3 regions of the Pseudoalteromonas maris genome follow, and region 2 is predicted to be linked to each of the others. Evidence: predicted binding sites of a transcription regulator. Region 2 holds the regulator's gene; each other region holds the start of a gene.
The links. The regulator FliA, encoded in region 2, starts transcription of late flagellar genes. The targets are predictions, from matches to a motif close to CTAAAGNTNNNNNNNNNNNNGCCGATA.

Region 1: AAEU32_RS09400 (DUF3530 family protein) is a predicted target of FliA. The motif match lies at 2,627-2,653, and genes of this name have one in related genera.
Region 3: pomA (flagellar motor protein PomA) is a predicted target of FliA. The motif match lies at 5,170-5,196, and genes of this name have one in related genera.

The regions. Positions count from the first base shown of each region.
Region 1 covers NZ_JBMMUF010000005.1:213,642-220,720, forward strand. Annotated here, with positions in the region: gene rapA (RNA polymerase-associated protein RapA) at 1-1,894, shown strand, start outside; gene rluA (bifunctional tRNA pseudouridine(32) synthase/23S rRNA pseudouridine(746) synthase RluA) at 1,937-2,590, shown strand; gene AAEU32_RS09400 (DUF3530 family protein) at 2,836-3,726, shown strand; gene djlA (co-chaperone DjlA) at 3,709-4,548, opposite strand; gene lptD (LPS assembly protein LptD) at 4,879-7,079, shown strand, end outside.
Region 2 covers NZ_JBMMUF010000001.1:398,340-405,418, forward strand. Annotated here, with positions in the region: gene AAEU32_RS01945 (protein phosphatase CheZ) at 1-680, opposite strand, end outside; gene cheY (chemotaxis response regulator CheY) at 699-1,082, opposite strand; gene AAEU32_RS01955 (RNA polymerase sigma factor FliA) at 1,123-1,845, opposite strand; gene AAEU32_RS01960 (MinD/ParA family protein) at 1,860-2,720, opposite strand; gene flhF (flagellar biosynthesis GTPase FlhF) at 2,713-4,230, opposite strand; gene flhA (flagellar biosynthesis protein FlhA) at 4,307-6,412, opposite strand; gene flhB (flagellar biosynthesis protein FlhB) at 7,055-7,079, opposite strand, start outside.
Region 3 covers NZ_JBMMUF010000005.1:1,718-8,796, forward strand. Annotated here, with positions in the region: gene AAEU32_RS08460 (M20 metallopeptidase family protein) at 1-1,283, shown strand, start outside; gene AAEU32_RS08465 (DNA topoisomerase III) at 1,356-3,278, opposite strand; gene AAEU32_RS08470 (flagellar motor protein MotB) at 3,386-4,312, opposite strand; gene pomA (flagellar motor protein PomA) at 4,315-5,076, opposite strand; gene AAEU32_RS08480 (exodeoxyribonuclease VII small subunit) at 5,332-5,571, shown strand; gene ispA ((2E,6E)-farnesyl diphosphate synthase) at 5,580-6,467, shown strand; gene dxs (1-deoxy-D-xylulose-5-phosphate synthase) at 6,536-7,079, shown strand, end outside.

The DNA of each region.
Region 1 (7,079 bases), on a different contig from region 2:
CAGATTTTACGACTACGACGCATTCGTTGAGCAAGAACGCCACTACAGCGATATTGCTGATGCGGCCAATAGCATTTTACAAGCGCAAACATTGAACGCAGAGCAACAGCAAGTGCTTACCAATCTACTAGGCAAGCAAGGAGAGTCGTTGCTAAATCAATATAGTCGCGGTGAGAGCGACGCAAAAGAGCAAATTCTAGAGCAACTATTAGACAGACACGGTACCGGCCGTATCTTGTTCCGCAATAGTCGCAGCGGTATCAGTGGCTATCCGGCGCGAATATTAAATGCTTATCCAATGACTATGCCTAGCCAGTACAAAACAGCGATGAACGTCATGGGTAGTCTTGGCAGTGCCGGCCCAGTTGAACTGAACGCCGTACGCGCGCTATTCCCAGAAAAAATCTTCCAAGAGTTTGAGGGGAAAGATGCGAGTTGGACTCAGTTTGACCCACGAGTACAGTGGCTAATCGATACGCTAAACAGTACTAAGCCTGAAAAAATGCTGGTGATCTGCGCCAAAGCAGAGACTGCGCTCAGTCTTGAGCAAGCACTGCGCGAGCGTGAGGGAATCAAAGCAGCAGTATTTCACGAGGGTATGAGTATTATCGAGCGTGATCGTGCTGCCGCATTCTTTGCCGACATTGAAGACAGTGCACAAGTGTTGATTTGTTCTGAAATTGGCTCTGAAGGTCGTAACTTCCAGTTCGCTCATCATCTAGCCCTATTCGACCTGCCACTCAACCCTGATCTGTTGGAGCAGCGCATTGGTCGCCTTGACCGTATTGGTCAAACCCAAGATATAAAAATCCATGTGCCTTATTTTGAAAACAGTGCACAACATACTCTACTGCGCTGGTATCACGAAGGTTTAAATGCCTTTGAGCACACCTCGACAACAGGTCACATGCTAAATCAAGAGTTTGGTGACGAATTACTACAGTTATTAGCCAGCAATCAGTATGAAGACGAGCAACTTGCAGAGCTCATCTCGCGAGTAAGCACACGATACGCCGAGCTCAAAGCACAAATGGAATCTGGACGAGATCGTTTATTAGAGCTGCACTCCAGCGGCCAAGGTAAGTCGGAACACCTCGTTACAGACATCAGCGACGTTGATGACAGCTTCGAGTTACCTACTTACATGATCAATGTCTTTGATATTTGGGGCGTTAATCAAGAAGATAAAGGTGAAAATAGCATCATCCTTAAGCCCACAGAGCATATGCTAGGCGCGAACTTCCCATTGCTCAAAGACGAAGGCATGAGTGTTACGTTTGATAGAGACACCGCGTTAGCACAAGAAGATTTGCACTTCTTGAGTTGGGATCACCCTATGGTTGAGGGCGCTATGGAGATGATCTGTGACGATGACTTTGGTACCGCCTCTGTTGCATTGCTGAAAAACCAAAAACTGCCAGCAGGCACGTATTTTGTTGAGCTTATTTACATTGCTGAAGCAATGGCTCCAAAAGCATTACAACTTGGCCGTTACTTGCCACCAACACCCATTCGCGTGTTACTGGACAAAGCAGGTAATAACCTAGCCGACAATGTGGCCTTCGATGCGTTCAATCAGCAGCTCAACGCAGTTGGAAGACAAACCGCTTCCAAGCTTGTGAATGCACTGCAAAGTGCCATCCACCCACTGATTGCATCAGGCAATGAAATGGCGCAAGAAACTATGGAAAGTTTGCGCACTGAAGCAAAGAGTGCGATGCACAAAGCCGTTGACTCAGAACTTCAACGCCTTAGCAATCTCAAGGAAATTAACCCTAACATTCGTGAAGACGAGCTGGCGCACTTCCACAGTAGTCGCACACAAATGGACGAATACATAGACAAAGCGAAAGTGAAGCTCGACGCAATCCGCTTAATCGTTGTCAGTCACTAAGCATTTCATTAAAATGGCCAGCCTTACAACCTGAGGCTGGCCATGCTGTTAAATTACAATCCACCGCGTTTTCCCTATTTGAGCATCATCTATCAAGATGACGACTTGTTGATCCTCGACAAACCAAGTGGCTTGCTCACTGTGCCAGGGAAAGATCCAAAGCATGCCGACAGTTTGATAAATCGCGCCAATCTTGTATTCCCTACTGCGAAAATTGTACATCGCCTCGATATGGCGACATCAGGGGTGATTTGTCTCGCGTTAAACAAACAAGCCCATCGTCATCTTAGTATGCAGTTTCAAGACAGAGAGACAGCAAAAGAGTACATTGCCATCGTTGAAGGGCACCCTCAAGACAAACAAGGCTCTGTGGACCTGCCTTTGATTTGCGATTGGCCAAATCGACCTAAACAAATGGTGGATTTAGAAAATGGTAAGCCGTCATTAACTCACTACGAAGTCCTAAGCAGTGGCGATAACTGCTCTCGCGTGCGCCTCACTCCAGTAACAGGACGTAGCCACCAGCTCAGAGTGCATATGCTTTCTCTGGGACATGTGATTTTGGGCGATAGACTTTATGCTCATCCACAAGCTAAAGCACGCGCTGAACGCCTACAACTGCATGCTCACTGGCTGACAATCACCCACCCAAGTACGGCAGAGGTGATGACTTTTACTGCTGCCTGCCCATTTTAACAAAACACAAAATACAACCTGGTATCCATATTGGCGCTAAACTTTCATGTTATCGCGCCGATAAAAAATGAAGTTCTTATGCCAATCATCTTAAATATCTGATCAGGTATAGCGCTGGATAAATGATGTGATAACAAGGCAAAATTTTTCTTATGTAGTTATTCTACATAGAAAAAATTTAACGCTGTGAGCACGATATTTAGCCCGCTAAAATGCGTAGCTATGTAGGGGGATGGAGATTGCACATGGATAAACAAGGACATCTTAATATGCGCTTTATGCTGCTATTGCTCGCCTTAGTACTGATTCACCCAGCCAAGGGCGACACCCACTATCACGCCCATAGTAGCCTCGATGAGCAAATCACCTTACTCGCTCAAGGTGAAGAGTTTCAAACAGTTTATCACCCCCACATGGCACCAGCACATCGCGGTACCATCATCTTTTTTGCGTCTTTGATGGACCCTGTTGGTGGTAAACATGGCTTTGCTTATCTGCGCTATGCGCTTAGTGAAAAAGGCTATGACAGCTATTTGGTGCTCAACAACATAAGCATTGCCGCTGCTAGCGAAGACATCGTGCAAACACCTGACGATACAGCAGCTAGCGACTCGGCGACACAAACACAAAGTGCACCAAGTGAACCGCAAACACCAACTGAGCAACAAAGTTATATTCCAAATTACCAAAGCGCGTACGCGTTGATTGATCTGGACACCTATAAATCACGATTACAAGCACAACTCGAATCAGTAATGCAAAGAGCGGCACAGACACCTAAGCCAGTCAGCATTTTTGCAATAGGACAAGGTGCCGGGTTGCTCAGTGAGTACCTAAGTGAATTCCCTGAAATTGAACTCCAAGCAATGATAGCTCTGAACAGCTACTTGCCAGATCCCGAGCGCAATCGCCATATTGGCGCCAACTTTTCGATTATTATTCCCGCTGTGTTAGACCTCTACACTACTAGCGCGCATTCAATGACAGACTCGCACAAAAAGCTGGGGCCACTGTGGGCACAGAAAAATCAAAAACTCGATTATCGTCAGGTTGAGTTGCTAGATGACGCCAACAATAGCGAGCAACTAGCCCGCCTAACCACGGAGATAGACGGCTTTTTACGCCGCCTTTTTTAGGTATTCATAGGCGGCTTGAATATCTTGGCTTTTCTTTTGCGCCAACTTCATCATGTGTGCGGGCAAACCTTGAGAAACCAGTTTATCTGGGTGATGCTGAGACATAAGTTTGCGATATGCTTTTTTGATTTCTCGTGCATCAGCTCCCTCATCCAAACCTAAAATATTGAGCGCTTGTGCGCGGCTCATTGAAGAATTGCTGCTCGAAGAAGTGCGTTGCTGGCGGCTATGTTGCTGGTTAAAGCGCTGTTGCTGTTGGCGAAAAGCAAACTCAGCCTGATAACGCTTCAAAATGAACTTAAAGTGGGTTTGACTTAAACCAAGTCCTTTCGCAACCTGCTCTAATAAGGTTTTTTCAACACTTGCTAAATGCCCGTCGCTGAAAGCCATTTGAATTTGAATCTCAAGAAATAATTGAATGAGGTCAAAGCGCCCAGCAAAGTGCTCTCTAAATTCACGTAATGTTGATGTCATACAAAAGTCGGCTTCTTTGCCGGCGCGAAACGCATGTTGCGCCTCTTTTTTGTCATCGCCTGTTAACCCCATCTCATCCATAAAGGCTGTCGCAGCGCGAATATGCATCTCATTTACGCGACCATTGCTTTTGGCGATGTGCCCCATCACGGCAAAACAGCTAGAGAAAAATAATGCTTGGCGCTGTGATATATTGTCGTTGTTGAAAAAGCCTTTAAAGCCACCTGCATTGTCAAAATTCTGCTTGAGGCTTTTATCGAACATGTGGCCAACAAACAAACCTAACAGGGCACCAAATACCTTACCGAACATAAAACCGAAGCAGGCCCCGAGAATCTTCCCCCACATTACTGCATTTCCTTTGAATTAACTGTGCACTGTCATAGTGACTAAAATTACACAAACTAACAAGAGCCTATGCCATGCATGTCATACGCTATTTGCTTTAAAATTGCAGATAATTGCAACACTTCGCTAATGTAATTCGTGCGAAATTGCTTTATTATGTCATCCTTAATTCTCAGAGCGATACCGTCAAAAAAGAGCGGTTCGCCAATATTGCATACTCGCTAAAAACACATACAAACAACAACAGCGAGAGCGTGAATCATGCTCTGTGTGGATCATAGCCGCATGTAAACAACCACCCTGAGTTAGCAAGCTAAGGTGAACGAATAGATGAATAAGTTATGGGGCATGATTGCGCTAGCCCTGTATGGAACCCATGCCCACGCGACAGAGGCATCAACAACACAGCCCGTGATCAACAGCGCCGCTGCGGTTGCTGATACCCAAACTGTGAGTCCAACAGCGATATCACACTGCCTAGACGATGCGCGTCCAGCTCCTTGGTATGCCCCAAATTTACCTTTTGGCGTTATTGAAATTGTTGCTGATGATGTTGAGCTAATAGGCCAAGACAGTGCACAATTTACCGGTGATGTTGATATCAGCAGCAAAAATATGAGCCTCAGTGCGCAGTCAGCATTGATAGATAAGCAACAAGGCTTACTCAATGCCAAAGGCCCCCTCACCTACCAAAATGGCACCGCTATCATTACCAGTCGTGGCCTTAATGCCAGTTTAAATGATTCGAATATCACGCTACTTGGTGCTGACTACAAGCTCACTCAGCAACAAGGTCGCGGTGGTGCAGAGCAATTACGTGTTTCTGAAGAAGGCTTATTTTTGAATAATGCTAGCTTCACAACCTGCCCCGTAGACAATGAAACTTGGTCTATTAGCGCTGATGAGATTATTCTTTCACAGCAAGAGGGATGGGGTGAAACATGGGGCACAACGCTGAAGATTTATGATACTCCTGTGATGTATCTTCCCTATTTTACGTTTCCAATTAACGACCAACGCAAAACAGGGTTTTTGGCTCCCAAATTTTCCAGCTCAAATCGCTTTGGTCTAGAAACTGTAACCCCCTACTATATTAATTTAGCGCCTAATTATGACCTGACATTAACACCGCGTTATATGTCGGAAAAAGGCTTACAGCTAAAATCAGAATTTCGATACCTGACGTCAACCACTCAAGGGATGCTGGGCGTGGAGTATCTTGGTTCAGACGATTCAGATCCACAGCTGGGATCACGTCATTTATACCACTGGCAACAACAGAGCTATTTCAATGATTCGTGGCGTGCCGGTGTGGATATTACCAATGTCAGCGATGATAACTACCTTACTGACCTGAACTCTGACTACGCCACCAAGACCGACACGCACTTGGCACGCTCGGCTATATTGACTCACCTAGGTGAGCGCTGGCGCACCGATATACAAGTACAAGATTACGAGGTTTTAGGGGATCATCTAGAGTCATACACGGCTTTACCAAGAATTCATTTCACTCAAACCACCCCATACAAATTAGGCTGGTTTGATGCTGTAATTAACGGTGAGGTCAGTCACTTTAGAAACAGCACGCGCATTATTGATGAAGCAACACGTGTTCACCTAGAACCCAAAGTAAGCTTTAGCGAAGAGCGCTATGCATGGTCTTTCTTATCTGAATTAAGTGTATTGCACACTTACTACAATCAAGAAGGTGACCTTCAAGGTACTGAGTTTGAGGATACCGTTAGCCGTACCGTACCCAAAGTACGTTTGTACAGCCAACTTAACTTCGAGCGTGATACTAGCCTCTTTGTCGATGACGGTATTCAAACTCTTGAACCGCAAGTGCAGTATTTATATACCCCGAACAAAGACCAAAATAACATCGGTTTATTCGACACCACCAAACTGCAAGATGACTTTTTTGGCCTGTTTCGTGACCGCCGCTTTTCGGGTGTAGATAGAATCGCAGCCGCGAACCAAATAACACTCGGTGCAACCACTCGCGTATTCGATAAGAGTAACCAAGAAGTGTTCCACCTCAGTGCGGGACAAATCTTTTACTTATCAGATTCCGCGAAGCCAACCAGTCAGGATTTCGCCACACAAAACACCTACAATTCGTTATTTGCAAGTGAAGCAATGTGGCATTGGCATCGCCGTTGGTATCTCTCAGGAGGTATACAATACGACATTGATGGCAGCCAAATGATCCAATCTCACCTAACGTTAGATTACAAAGGTGACGATAATCAGCTGGTACAATTGAACCATCGCTATGCAAACGATGTCTCAGGGAATACAATTGAGCAAGTCGGTATGTTTACCAGTGTGCCATTGAATGATAATTGGCAGTTTGTAGCCAGCTACCACCGCGATATCGAATCAGGTCGTAGTATTGAGTTCTACAGTGGCGTACAGTACGAGTCATGTTGTTGGGCCGTGCAAATCACAGGTCGCAGACAAATTGAAACAGACTTGAATCAAAGTATTAACCAAGAGCAAGCGGTCTTCGACTCGGGGATCGGCAT
Region 2 (7,079 bases):
ATAATTGGCCCTTCAGCGCCTTCGCCTTCAACTGGGGTGGTTGGCTTGTTGCGCTCAGCAGTATTGACGTCAACGTCTTCGCCAGAAAATACCTTTAACATGTGGATAAGACTGTCTTCCACTTCGCGCACTAACTCCATTACGCGACGAATTACTTGGCCTGTAAGGTCTTGGTAGTCCTGCGCCATCAGTACGTTATTGAGTAAATCGTGCAACTCTAAGGTACTGGTTTGTGAGCGAGTCATGAAGCCATCGAGCAAATGGCATAATTGTTTAAACTCACCGATATCCAAATCGCGACGCATCAACTTATCCCAACTGGGCTTAATCTGATGCAGGTCGGTAGATAATTGCTCTGCGATAGGTAAGCTTGCTTCCACAGCGTCCATGGTTTTATTGGCTGCCTGCTCTGTCATCTCGATGACATAATTGAGGCGCTGCTTGGCATCAGGAATGGCTTCTTGAGTCAAATCATTGATACGCGTATCAAGTTGGAAATTTTTCAATGACTCATGCAACTGCCGAGTGAGTTTCCCCACTTCAGCAAACAGTTCAGACTGCTCCTTAGAAGCAGCATCAAGGATTAGCTGATCAGCTTTTTCCTGCTCACCTTGCTCAAGAAAAGTGACGAGCTGTTTAGCTTGCTCTAGGGTAATGTGAGGTGCAGCGGGAGCCGACATATACCTCTCCTTAAATGGTTAACCTAAACGCTCAAACACTTTATCCAGCTTGGTTTTCAATGTCGCTGCGGTAAATGGTTTTACGATGTATCCGTTTACGCCTGCCTGCGCAGCAGCAATGATCTGCTCCTTTTTCGCTTCAGCAGTTACCATCAACACAGGAATATGTTTTAGGTTATCATCAGCACGAATAGCGCGTAATAGGTCAATCCCCTGCATACCTGGCATGTTCCAGTCAGTTACCACAAAATCAAACTCTTGATTTTGCAACATAGGTAACGCTGTACTGCCATCATCAGCTTCTTGTACGTTTGTGAAACCTAAATCACGTAAAAGGTTTTTGATGATTCTTCTCATCGTTGAAAAGTCATCAACCACAAGAATTTTCATGTTCTTATCCAAAGTATCCTCCAGTGAGGTATGAACCTATTTTTATTTACTACTAATTGACCCAGTCACTGACTTTCGCTTTGAGCTTAATCATTGCCTGACCATGTATCTGACTTACACGGGACTCACTTACGTCCAGTATTTGTCCTATTTCTTTTAAATTCATTTCATCGTTGTAATACAGCGACAGCACGAGCGCATCACGTTCAGGTAGCGACTTAATCGCATCAACAAGGGCGGCATTAAAACGTTCCCCCTGAACACTGTTAAATGGCTTCGTTGCATCAGATTGGTCACTGTGAGTGTGAATAACGTCCTCATCCACACCCAAATCCTCAATGCCCAACACTTTTGAACAATTTACATCGTTTAAAATATGATGGTATTCATCAAGGGAAATATCAAGTTTTTCAGCTACTTCAATGTCTTTAGGTTCACGTCCTAATAGCCCTTCGAGCTCGTTGATAGCGTGTGCCACAGCACGGCTATTGCGATGCACAGAACGCGGCGCCCAATCACCACGGCGTATCTCATCAAGCATCGCGCCACGAATGCGAATACCAGCAAAGGTCTCAAAGCTGGCGCCTTTTGTTGCATCAAACGTTTTTGACGCTTCGATCAGGCCTATCATTCCAGATTGGATTAAATCATCCAGTTGCACACTGGCAGGTAAGCGCGCTAGCAAGTGGCACGCAACGCGTTTGACCAACGCCGCATGACGCTCGACAAGAGAGTTAAGCTGTTGTTGCTGCTGATACCCGGCGACTCTATTCATACTGGAATTAACCGTTAGTTATTAACTAATTTCTCAATAAAGAACTCGAGATGACCCGATGGCTGATTTGGAATGGGCCACTTCAGTGCTTTTGTTGCCAAGTTTTTGAGGGCGACTGATGCTGGCGAGTTGGGGAAAAAGTCCACCACGGCTTTTTGACGACGCGTCGCCTTACGCATGTTTTCATCGTAGGGCACAGTTGCCACCAGCTCGAGGGCCACATCTAAAAATCGATCGGTTACTTTGGACAGCTTCGCAAATAAGTCCTGCCCTTCACGAAGGCTGCGAACCATATTGGCAACTATCTTAAATTTGTACACACCGTGTTCTCGGCTTAGCACTTTAATAAGGGCGTAAGCATCGGTGATTGATGTTGGCTCATCACACACGACGACTAGCACATCTTGCGAGGCACGTGAGAAGCTCAGTACCATGTCAGATATACCCGCTGCGGTATCTACCACTAATACATCGAAGTCACTATCAAGTTCGCTGAATGCGCGAATAAGGCCTGCATGTTCCGCAGGCGTCAGCTCAACCATACTTTGTGAGCCTGAGGTCGCAGGGGCAATTTGGATCCCCGCAGGGCCTGTGACCAAGATATCTCTTAAATCACACTCGCCGCTTAATACATGAGAAAGGTTCTTTTCCACGCGAAGACCAAGCATAACGTCGCAGTTTGCCAGCCCCAAGTCAGCATCGAGCACTAACACGCGCTTTCCTTGCTGCCCCATGGCAATGGCCAAGTTGAGCGAGACATTGGTTTTGCCCACGCCACCTTTACCCCCGGTGACTGCAATTACTTTTACGCCTTGACTGTTATTTTGATTCATTCTTCGAAGGCCGCTTGCTTGATCGTGTACTGTGTTAATCATACATTCCTACTGCTTGTGGCGCCACTGACTGACGCCCCATTGGAGCCGCTGTTTGTTTTGATTTTTGACGTTTAATAAACAATTGCTCAGCTTTTCTAACCATTTTTTCTGAGTTTGCTACGCGAATATCCTCTGGAACGCGCTGGCCGTTAGTAAGATACCCTATTGGCAAGCGATTTTGAATCGCTACACTAATAATCTCACCTAAACTTAGACTTTCATCAAGTTTGGTGAAAATACAACCACTTAAGTCAACTTTTTTGAAGTGCTTAATAGTCTCTTGCAACACTTCATGTTGGGCTGTGGCACTGAGTACTAAATAACTGCGAATATCGGCTGATGCACTGCGCATTAGCGTGTTCAATTGTTCGCTTAAACGTAAATCACGTTGGCTCATACCTGCTGTGTCAATTAATACTAGACGCTTATTACGAAGTTGATAAAGCGTATCAGCAAGTTCATTGGCATCTTTCACCTGTTTTACTGGACAACCGATAATACGACCGTATGTTGCAAGCTGCTCGTAGGCCCCAATACGATAGGTGTCAGTGGTGATCAACGCGACATTATTAGCACCGTATTTTTGCGCACCAAGTGCCGCCAGTTTGGCAACCGTCGTGGTTTTGCCCACACCAGTTGGACCCACTAATGCGTAAACACCACCATGGCGCAGAATTTCATTGTTCGTGGTGTGCATTTGCTTATGCATCATCTCCATTACCACATGCCACGCTTCTTTGCGCGACAAGTCGTCGGGCACATAACGCACCAATTGCTCCGCAACATCCGCATTAATACCCATACCTTGAAGGCGATCAATAAAGCAGGCGCGAGTTGGGTCGCGTCGCGCACGGTCTTGCTGAATTAAGCCTGACACTTGGTTCTCAAGCAGCTGACGAATCGCATTCATCTCTTCGCGCATCACCATCATTTCATCATGCTGTTCTTGGCGCGCTAAAGGGGCTTTTGCTTGAGCGGTAAAATCGTCAAAATCATCACCATCTAGGTCATCATCAAGATGGGTATTCACAGGTGCACTGTGCATTGCTGGTTGTGACATAGGAGCCGAAGCCCTAGAAGGCGCCGCAACCTGCTGCGCAGCAGTGTGATGGTTACCATCACCATGTGTGCGAGTTGCTGCTGTTAAGTCGATGCCTGATTGCGAAAACATATCTGCCAATGCGGCATTTTTAGGCTGAGGGTTTTGACGCTCCAGTAGGGCTTGCAATGAGTCTGCGACACTACTTTGTTGGTCTTGCGGCTGTGGGCGCGCAAAACGTGTTTGCGGCTGAACCACACGACTTGGGTGTTGCACACTTGTTTTGGCTGCTGGAGCATTGCTCTGAGGTGCCTTAGGTGCCGCTGGACGTTCATGATCAATGGCCGCGACAATCTCAACGCCATCCGCCAATTTTTTGTTCGACATGATGACTGCATCAGCGCCAAGCTCATCTTTAACTTCTTTGAGCGCTGTGCGCATGTCTTTTGCAAAAAAACGTTTGATTTTCATAAGTTCACCCTCTGCCAATCGGCACCTTACCAACTAGCTATTCATCGTGGTTTAGCCCTTAGGCATCACCGTTTGTTTATTGCTGTCCTACGGAGCTAACTATCTTAATTTGACGCTCATCTGGTACTTCTTGGTAAGACATTACCTTCAAGCCTGGAATGGTGTATTTAACAAAGCGTGATAACACCGTTCTAAGCATTCCCGAGGTCAATAAAATTGAAGGTTCACCAATCATTTCTTGATTTTGGTGAGCTTCGCTAAGTGACGCTTGTAGTCGCTCAGCTAAGCCCGGCTCGATGCCTGCACCTTCGTCTCCCGCGTTCTGAAGTGACTGATGCAACATCTGTTCCAACTCAGGCGCCAATGTTATGACAGGAATTTCAGGGCTTGCGCCGACCGCATCTTGAACAATTAAGCGGCGCAGAGAAATACGCACTGCGGCTGTGAGTACATCAGGATCTTGGCTACGTGGACCATACTCCACGAGAGTTTGTACAATAGTACGCATATCACGAATTGCGACACCTTCATTGAGTAAGTTTTGCAGCACTTTAACGACGGTCGTCAATGGCAAGACATCTGGTACAAGTCCTTCCACTAAGCGTGGATGGCTCTTACCAAGCATATCTAGCAAACTTTGTACTTCTTCATGCCCAAGTAACAAGGACGCATTATTGGTGAGTAATTGGCTAATATGCGTAGCCACAACGGTAGCTGCATCAACTACGGTATACCCTAATGATTGCGCTTCATCTTTTTGATCTGGCTTAATCCATACAGCATCCAAGCCAAAGGCCGGATCCTTGGTTGCAACGCCATTGATAGGGCCAAATACTTGACCCGGATTGATAGCGAGCTCATCGCCATGACTCAATTCACCGTCGCCACTGCCCACGCCCATCAAAGTGATGCGATAGGCATTAGGGTCTAATTCTAAGTTGTCTCGAATATGTACAGGAGGTACTAAGAAACCAAACTCTTGGGATAGTTTTTTACGCACCCCTTTGATACGGCTCAGTAATTCCCCACCTTGTGCTTGGTCAACAAGTGGGATTAAACGATAGCCAACCTCTAAGCCGATGACGTCAACTTGTTGGACATCATCCCAGCCCAATTCACGAGGTTCATCTCGGGTTGCTACGTTAGTTCCAGTACCTTGTTTCGCATCCTCTTGCTCTTGTTCTTTGGCTAAACGTGCTTGTTTTTGTGAGTAGTAAGCAACGAAACCCAGCAATGCGCCAAGGCCAAGGAAAGCAATATGCGGCATACCTGGAACAAGACCCATGGTGATCAAAATACCCGACGCAACCCACAGGGCTTTATCGTTTCCTAGCTGGGCTTTAACTTGCTCACCCATGTTTTGCGATTCGTTTTGTCGGGTGACTACAATTGCGGTGCCGATAGACAGAAGCAATGACGGTAGTTGAGCAACGAGGCCATCACCTATGGTTAGCAAGGTGTAGACTTCCATAGCTTGGGAAAATGGCAGGTCATGTTGGATCATGCCAACAAATAAACCACCGACGATGTTAATTACCAAGATCACGATACCCGCTATCGCATCGCCTTTAACGAATTTACTGGCACCGTCCATCGAGCCATAAAAATCTGCTTCGCGTGTGACTTCTTCACGGCGCTCTCGCGCTTGCTCTGCACTGATAAATCCAGCATTCAAATCAGCATCAATAGCCATTTGTTTACCTGGCATCGCATCCAACGTAAAACGTGCTGATACTTCAGAGATACGTCCAGCACCTTTGGTGATAACCACGAAGTTAATGATGATCAAAATTAGGAATACGACCAGACCAACTGCATAGTTGCCGCCGATCACCACAGAACCGAATGCTTCAATTACTTTACCCGCTGCATCACCACCTTGGTGACCTTCAAGCAATACCACCCGGGTACTGGCAACGTTGAGAGCCAAGCGCATGATAGTTGCAACCAACAGCACCGCGGGGAACATGCCGAACTCCAGCGGCTTCATGGTATAGACCGTTACGAGTAATACCACTAGCGCAAGGGCGATGTTGAATGAAAACAAGATATCGAGCAAAAACGGTGGCATCGGCAACACCACCATCGCCAGCGCAGCAAGCACTAATAACGGCGTACCAACCCCTTTGGCATACTCTTTTCTATCTCGGTTAAGCTGGGTTAAAACGGCCTTGAAATCCATAAAATGCGATCAGCAAAAAATTGACACTGATGCTGATTCTGCAAAGACTAGGCCAGCTTTGACTGGCCATTCTTTAGAGCATTCACATTGCGCGATTTTTGAACTTATTACCTAGGGTCTGTTGACCTTTGCTGTGTGTTTTTGCAGCTGTCATTGGGGCATTTTGGCAAGGCAGAGCCTGCGTCGCATAGTCATTCTATGTAAGTCAGGCGATAACGCCGAAAAAATCCCCCAATGGCGCTGCCCAAAGGGTTCAACCAAAGGCTTACACTGCTCTGTCATGGGCTATTAACATAGCTCACTATGCAACATAACCCATTCCTTGCATTGAAAGCCTTTGATTTGAACAAAATTCATACTTCAAAGGTCAACAGACCCTAGTATTGTTGACCTTTGCTGTGTGTTTTTGCAGCTGTCATTGGGGCATTTTGGCAAGGCAGAGCCTGCGTCGCATAGTCATTCTATGTAAGTCAGGCGATAACGCCGAAAAAATCCCCCAATGGCGCTGCCCAAAGGGTTCAACCAAAGGCTTGCACTGCTCTGTCATGGGCTATTAACATAGCTCACTATGCAACATAACCCATTCCTTGCATTGAAAGCCTTTGATTTGAACAAAATTCATACTTCAAAGGTCAACAAACCCTAGTATTTATAATCGTCTGGGATA
Region 3 (7,079 bases), on a different contig from region 2:
CGACATTATTGGCTACGAGTGCTCTACCTTCTTATGCAAAAATAAATGTTGCCGAGCGTTTGCCAGAGCTCGAGAAGATCTACTTAGACTTACACCAGTCTCCAGAGTTATCTTTCAATGAAAAAGAAACCTCTCAGAAAATAGCAAAGCATCTAACGAAACTGGGGTTTGAGGTCACTGATAATGTCGGTGGATACGGTGTTGTTGGGCTATTGAAAAATGGCCAGGGTCCAACGGTAATGATCCGCACCGATACTGATGGCCTACCAATTATTGAACAAACAGGTGTACCTTATGCTTCACAAGTACGTGTTACTAATAAAGAAGGTATTCAAGTAGGCGTGATGCATGGCTGTGGTCATGATATACATATGACTAGCTTCCTCGGCACAGCTGAACACCTAGTTGCTAACAAAGATAAATGGCAAGGCACGCTCATGATGGTCGCGCAACCTGCAGAGGAAGTGGGCGCGGGAGCGAAAGCAATGCTCAAAGAGGGTTTATTTAGCAACTTCGCTAAACCAGACCATATCATTGCACTGCATGTCAGCGCCAGCGTGCCCGCTGGTAAGGTGGCGCTTAAACCTGAATACACTATGGCGAGCGTAGATTCTGTTGATATTATCGTTAAAGGTAAAGGCGGCCACGGTGCTTACCCACATACCACCATTGACCCAGTTGTAATTGCTTCTCGCGTAGTGTTGGCACTACAAACTATCACTAGTCGCGAACTTTCTCCTCTTGAACCTTCCGTTGTGACCGTTGGCTCAATCCATGGCGGCTCAAAGCATAATGTCATTTCTAATGAAGTAAAATTACAGCTCACCTTGAGAAGCTACAACCCAGCAGTGCGTGAGCAACAAATAGCTGCGATTAAACGTATTACCGCAGGTATTGCAGCAAGCGCCGGTTTAGAGGAATCTCTTTTTCCCGAAGTGATTGTGCACGAGGGGGAGTCAATTCCCTCAACGTATAACAACCCTCAACAGACTGCAAGAGTAACTGAAGCAATTAAATCAGCCATTGGCGGAGATAATGTAGAGCTTACTGCTCCTGTTATGGCAGGTGAAGATTTTGGCTTGTTTGGCCGAACAGAAGAAAAGCTTCCCATTACATTATTTTGGCTAGGTGGCGTTAATCCTCAGAACTACGCCGAAGCGATGAAAAACAATACACAACTGCCATCGCTGCACTCAAGTAAGTTTGCACCAGACTATCAAAAAGCGATTCCTACAGGTGTCAGCGCAATGAGCAACGCTGCTTTAGCCTTATTTAGAAAATAATATAGAACGTGTTTACCTTTGAGGTAGGGGTTTTGTTCAAATCACACAGCAAAGATAAACACGCCCTAACAACTACGCCGACGCTTTTTTACTTCTAGGGCGCACACTCTTTCTTCTGGCGCCCTTAAACTTGCTCTTAACCTGACTTTTGATGTGAGCAAATTGCCGACTATCACAGGTCTTCGCCTGTTCAATCAAATCACTTAACTGGCTCACTAATGGGCTCATGAAATCAGTGTACTTGAGCTGCTTTTCGGCGATTTTTGCCAATGCCATTTCCCAATGAGCAGTCAGGTCGGGCGTTGATAGAGTCTCTGGCAGCGCATTTATGAGGGCAACTCCAGCTTCGGTGGCAGTAATTGATTTACCGTTTCTTGTTAAAAAACCACGCTTAAATAAAAGCTCAATAATACTCGCTCGCGTAGCCTCTGTGCCAAGACCATCTGTTTCCCTGAGTACTTTACGAATATCTTTGTCTTTTACGTGACGACTAATGGCTGTCATTGCCGCAAGTAACGTGGCATCAGTAAAATGTGCCGGAGGTGTGGTGTTTTTATCAATCCGTTTGGCGCTTTCACACAACACTTGCTCACCCACACTCAACATCGGCAATATTTGTTCTTCTTTATCTGCTTTTTTTGGTAACAGGACTTTATAGCCTTGTTCAATCTCTTCTTTTGCTTTGGTTGTAAACCTTCCCCCTGCAACCTGTGCTTCAACATCGGTTTGGTGATATCGATATGCTGGCATGAACTGCATCACGTATTGACGGCAAATGAGTTCATACACTTGGCGCTCTGTGGTTGTAAGCTGTGCATTGGTCTTTTTGTTGGTAGGCACAATAGCATGGTGAGCCGCAACTTTAGCATCGTTAAAGCAGCGCACTTTTTTACTGGTATTAACAGTGCTTAACTGCTCGTTGGTAAATACACCATTGGCAACGATGCTACAGATAATATCTTGTGCTTGATTAAAATGATCATTCGGTAAGTAGCGATTATCCGAGCGCGGATAGGTAATTAACGTGTGCTTTTCATATAGGTTTTGGCATGTATCAAGCACCACTTTAGCAGCTAAACCAAAACGTTTTGCTGCATCAATTTGCAAAGCAGACAAGTTATAAGGCAGCGCCACTTGTTCTTTTTTTTCACTGCGCTCTACCTTAGTAATGACACCATCTTGGCCTGATACACGAGATACAACGTTGTCCGCGAGGGCCCTCGAAAGTACGCGCCCTTCACTGTCTTGATAAGGTTTGCACGCCTCGCTGGGTTGCCACTTGAGTGTAAACCCATGTTGCTCATGGGTGAGCATGTGTGCCTCGACCTCATAAAAGGGTTTGCTTACAAATTCATTAATTTCTTTATCTCGGGCGACAACGAGGCCCAACACAGGTGTTTGCACGCGGCCAACAGAAAGCACACCTTTATAACCCCCTTTTTGTCCAGCCAATGTGTAGGCACGAGTTAGGTTCATGCCAAACAGCCAATCCGCTCGCGATCGCGCCAAAGCAGACACACTCAAAGGTATAAATTCGCTATTACTGCGCAGTTGCGTGAGCGCCTTTTTCACCGCGGGCAAATTTAAGTCGCTAATCAACAAACGTTCAATACTGTGCTTTTTACTCTCGGGTAATGTTACTTGCGAGATGACCTCATCGACGAGCAACTGCCCTTCTCTATCGGGGTCGCCCGCATGAACGATATGACTCGCTTGTTTGATCAGCTTTTTAACCGTAGTAAGTTGCTTGCGTGTTTTTGATTTAGCCTTGAGTTGCCATTGCTGCGGCACTATGGGGAGGTGTTGTAATTGCCACTTTTTATATGCTTGGTCGTAATCATCGGGCTCGGCTTGTTCGAGTAAATGGCCAATACACCAGGTTACACAGTCGCCGTTACCGAGCTCGATATACCCATCTTTTTTGTTATGAGGTTTTGGCAAAGCGGCCGCTATAGCGCGCCCAAGTGAAGGTTTTTCGGCAATATAAAGCTTCATAGCACAACAACTGTTCATCCATACAGTTATTGCAGTGTAGTGTATTTTTGCTATCGATGAAAGAGAAAAAGCGCAGCCTCTTGCTGCACTTTGTTCTGCATGACTTGTTATTGAATGACTTCGATAGGGTCAGATTCTTTCGCTTTACCTTGCATAATAGAAATCTCGACGCGACGGTTACGTTTTCTATCTTCGTCAGTTTCATTTGGAACTAATGGGCGCGTATCAGCATGACCAACAACAACCATCCGTCCTTTATCGAAACCTTCAACTTTTTGCATTTCACTGGCAACGGCAACTGCGCGCGTCGCACTGAGATCCCAGTTATTGGTGTAAAGTTCATTCGATACTTGGAAGTCATCAGTATGACCTGAAACTGTGATCTCTCCGGGCACATCTTTTAGCAGCGCAGCAATATCTTGAATAATTGGTTTAAATTGCGGTTGTAGAAATGCACTGCCCGAAGGAAACGAACCATTTTCTCGGATACGGATAATGATTTGCTGACCCAATGACTCCAACTCAATAGCACCATCAATGATTTGTTGCTCAAGTTGCTGGGCAATTTTCTTCACCAAGTCATTTACACGTTCTTGATCTGCCGCTGCTGTTGCTTGTTGCTGCGATTGCTCTTGTGCGGTACTCGCTGATTCACCACCACGCTGCTCACCACGCTGCTCTTGGCGACCGCCAGCAGAGTCTTCATCACCCGCTTGAAACTCAAGCATCTGTTGAGTCATCTCTACGGTTTGCTGCTGAATGGTTTCAATGGGCGTAGGATCTGGCCGACCAGGCTTGAATTCCATGGCAATCACGCTGGTACCTTTGGGAATATCTTTTACTTCCAACTTATTTTGCACACCGAAAGCAAACTTCATGGAACCGGCAATTTGTTTAAACTTAAGCACGTCCATTTCCGAAAATGCCAATAGCAAAACGAAAAAGCACATCAGAAGCGACATCAAGTCAGCAAAGGTTCCCATCCAAGCAGGTAGCCCGGGGGGAGGACATTTGCACTTTTCCTCATCCGACATAGCTACTCCTCGGTATCCACCTGACGTTTAGACTCAGCAAGGTAGTTTTTCAAAATACCCTCGATGACTTTGGGGTTCTGACCATCTTGGATACCCAAAATAGCATCGAGTATAAGGCGTTGATTCAGCTCTTCTTCGTCTTTTCGAAGTTCCAATTTAGCTTGAATTGGTATGGCAATGACGTTGGCAAGAAACGCCCCGTATAACGTTGTTAACAAGGCTACAGCCATGGCAGGCCCAATCGCTTTGGGGTCATCCATGTTAGAAAGCATAGCTACGAGACCAATCAACGTCCCTATCATCCCCATAGCTGGAGCGATGTCACCCAATGCTTTAAATAAACCAGCGCCTTGTTCATGGCGGGTTGATGTTAGAGAAATATCTTTTTGTAGTGTTGCACGCACAACATCCGCATCATGCCCATCAACGAGCATGTCGATGCCTTTGCGCATGAATTTATTTGAAATTTCGGCTTCTTCTAGGGCTAAAAATCCGCCTTTACGAGCTGAGTCAGCAAGCTCAACAGCTTTTTCAATTAACTCTTCTGGGGACTCAATTTTGAATGCAAATGCTTTAGCTGCAACTTTACCTATCGTAAAGAACTGCCCCAATGTGTAGTTGGACAGCACGATAAATAGTGAACCACCAAAAACTATAAGCACTGAGGGCGTATTGTAGAACATACCTAGGTCGCCACCGAGGACCATAGACATAACAATAAAACCTATAGCGCCTAGAATACCGATTATGGTTGCTAAATCCACATGTCCTCCACCCCTTGTGACCGTTTTAGTGCACCTGAAAACAAGCTTACCTTGGGTGCCCAAATTCGTTGGTTATTATAAATACTCTTAAGCTATCGGCAACTTGCTGAATTACTTGAATCATTTTATTACACTATTAATAAAATTAGCAGGCTTAAAGTGCTTTGCCGTGAAAATATCAACAGTGCTTTGACCTTGCTGTGGAATGCCCCTAAAATTGGCGGTCTTATCTCATTAGTAGCGAGTTTGCAGGCAATGGTGCAAAAAAAGCCAGAAAATCTCAGTTTTGAAGAAGCAATGAACGAATTGAGTCACATTGTCACCGAAATGGAACAAGGTGATATGCCCCTAGAGCAGTCTTTGAAGCAATTTGAGCGCGGCATTAGCCTAGCCAATGCCTCAGCCCAGAAACTCGACAGCGCACAACAAAAAGTAAGTATGCTAATGAGTAACGATCTCAACAGCGAACTCACGCCAATGGATGATCAAGAGTAATTAACGCCGTGAATTTAAAACAAGCACTGGCGCAAGCGCAGCATGATGTCATGCACACACTTGAGCAGTATTTCCACTCTCAAGCGCATGCACAACCTCGTATTCTTGCAGCCACCCAGTACAGCGTGCAAAACGGTGGCAAACGGTTACGTCCATTTTTGGTGTACTGTGTTGGCAACATGCTTGGCGCCGATAAATCTGACTTAGATAAAGCCGCGGCGGCCATTGAATGTATTCATAGTTACTCACTGGTACACGACGATTTACCCGCGATGGATGATGATGACCTGCGCCGCGGTAGACCAACGTGCCACATTGCCTATGATGAAGCTCATGCTATTTTGGCGGGAGATTCACTACAAACAATCGCTTTTGAATTGCTCAGTAGCACGGACTTTGCCATTGGCGCATCAGCGCAATTGAGCTTAGTGAAAGCGCTAAGCCAAGCATCAGGCCTACTGGGTATGGTGGGTGGACAAGCACTTGATATCAATGCAACCAATCAAGACATCTCGTTGTCTCAGCTTGAAAGTATTCACAAAGCTAAAACCGGCGCACTGTTGAGCTGCGCGATAAAGTTGGGCTATTTGTGCGCGCCAAACGTAGAAGAATCAACAAAGGCAGCACTTGATAGTTACGGCAATGCCATCGGTTTAGCGTTTCAAGTACAAGACGACATTTTGGATATCGAGGGTGATACCCAAACCTTGGGTAAGCCTCAGGGCTCTGACGAAGCAGCGAATAAAGCGACCTATCCAGCTTTGCTTGGTTTAGAAGGCGCAAAACAAAAGCTCACTCAGCTTTATGATGAAGCAATCAGTGCCATTGACTCATTGGCCTACGATAACACTGAGCTCAAACAATTAGCGCAGTACATCATCGCTCGAGATCATTAAAATTTATTACAGGTGGCTGTGAGCGATTTGATATACTCGCGCCATTGAAGTGAAGGATAAGTAAACGCATGAATTTGGATAGTAGCAAGTATCCCCTTTTAACGCAGGTCGACGAGCCTGCACAACTACGCGATCTGCCACAGCAAAAGCTTGGTGCGTTCAGCTATGAATTACGGGATTACCTACTGAACTCAGTGTCTCAAACCAGTGGGCACTTTGCCTCGGGATTAGGCACGGTTGAGCTTACCGTTGCGTTACATTATGTCTATAACACTCCTTTTGATCGCCTAATTTGGGATGTTGGTCACCAAGCGTACCCTCATAAACTGATCACGGGTCGTCGTGAGCGTATGCCAACTATTCGCCAAAAAGATGGCTTACACCCGTTCCCGTACCGTGGTGAGAGCGAATACGACACGTTCAGTGTGGGTCACTCGAGCACGTCTATTTCTGCCGCCCTAGGTATGGCAATCGCCGCAGAAAAAGAAGGTAAAGGCCGTAAAACAGTGGCCGTAATCGGCGATGGTGCGATAACAGCGGGAATGGCATTTGAAGCCATGAACCATGCTGGTGATGTAAAGTCTGACATGCTGGTGATCTTGAACGACAACG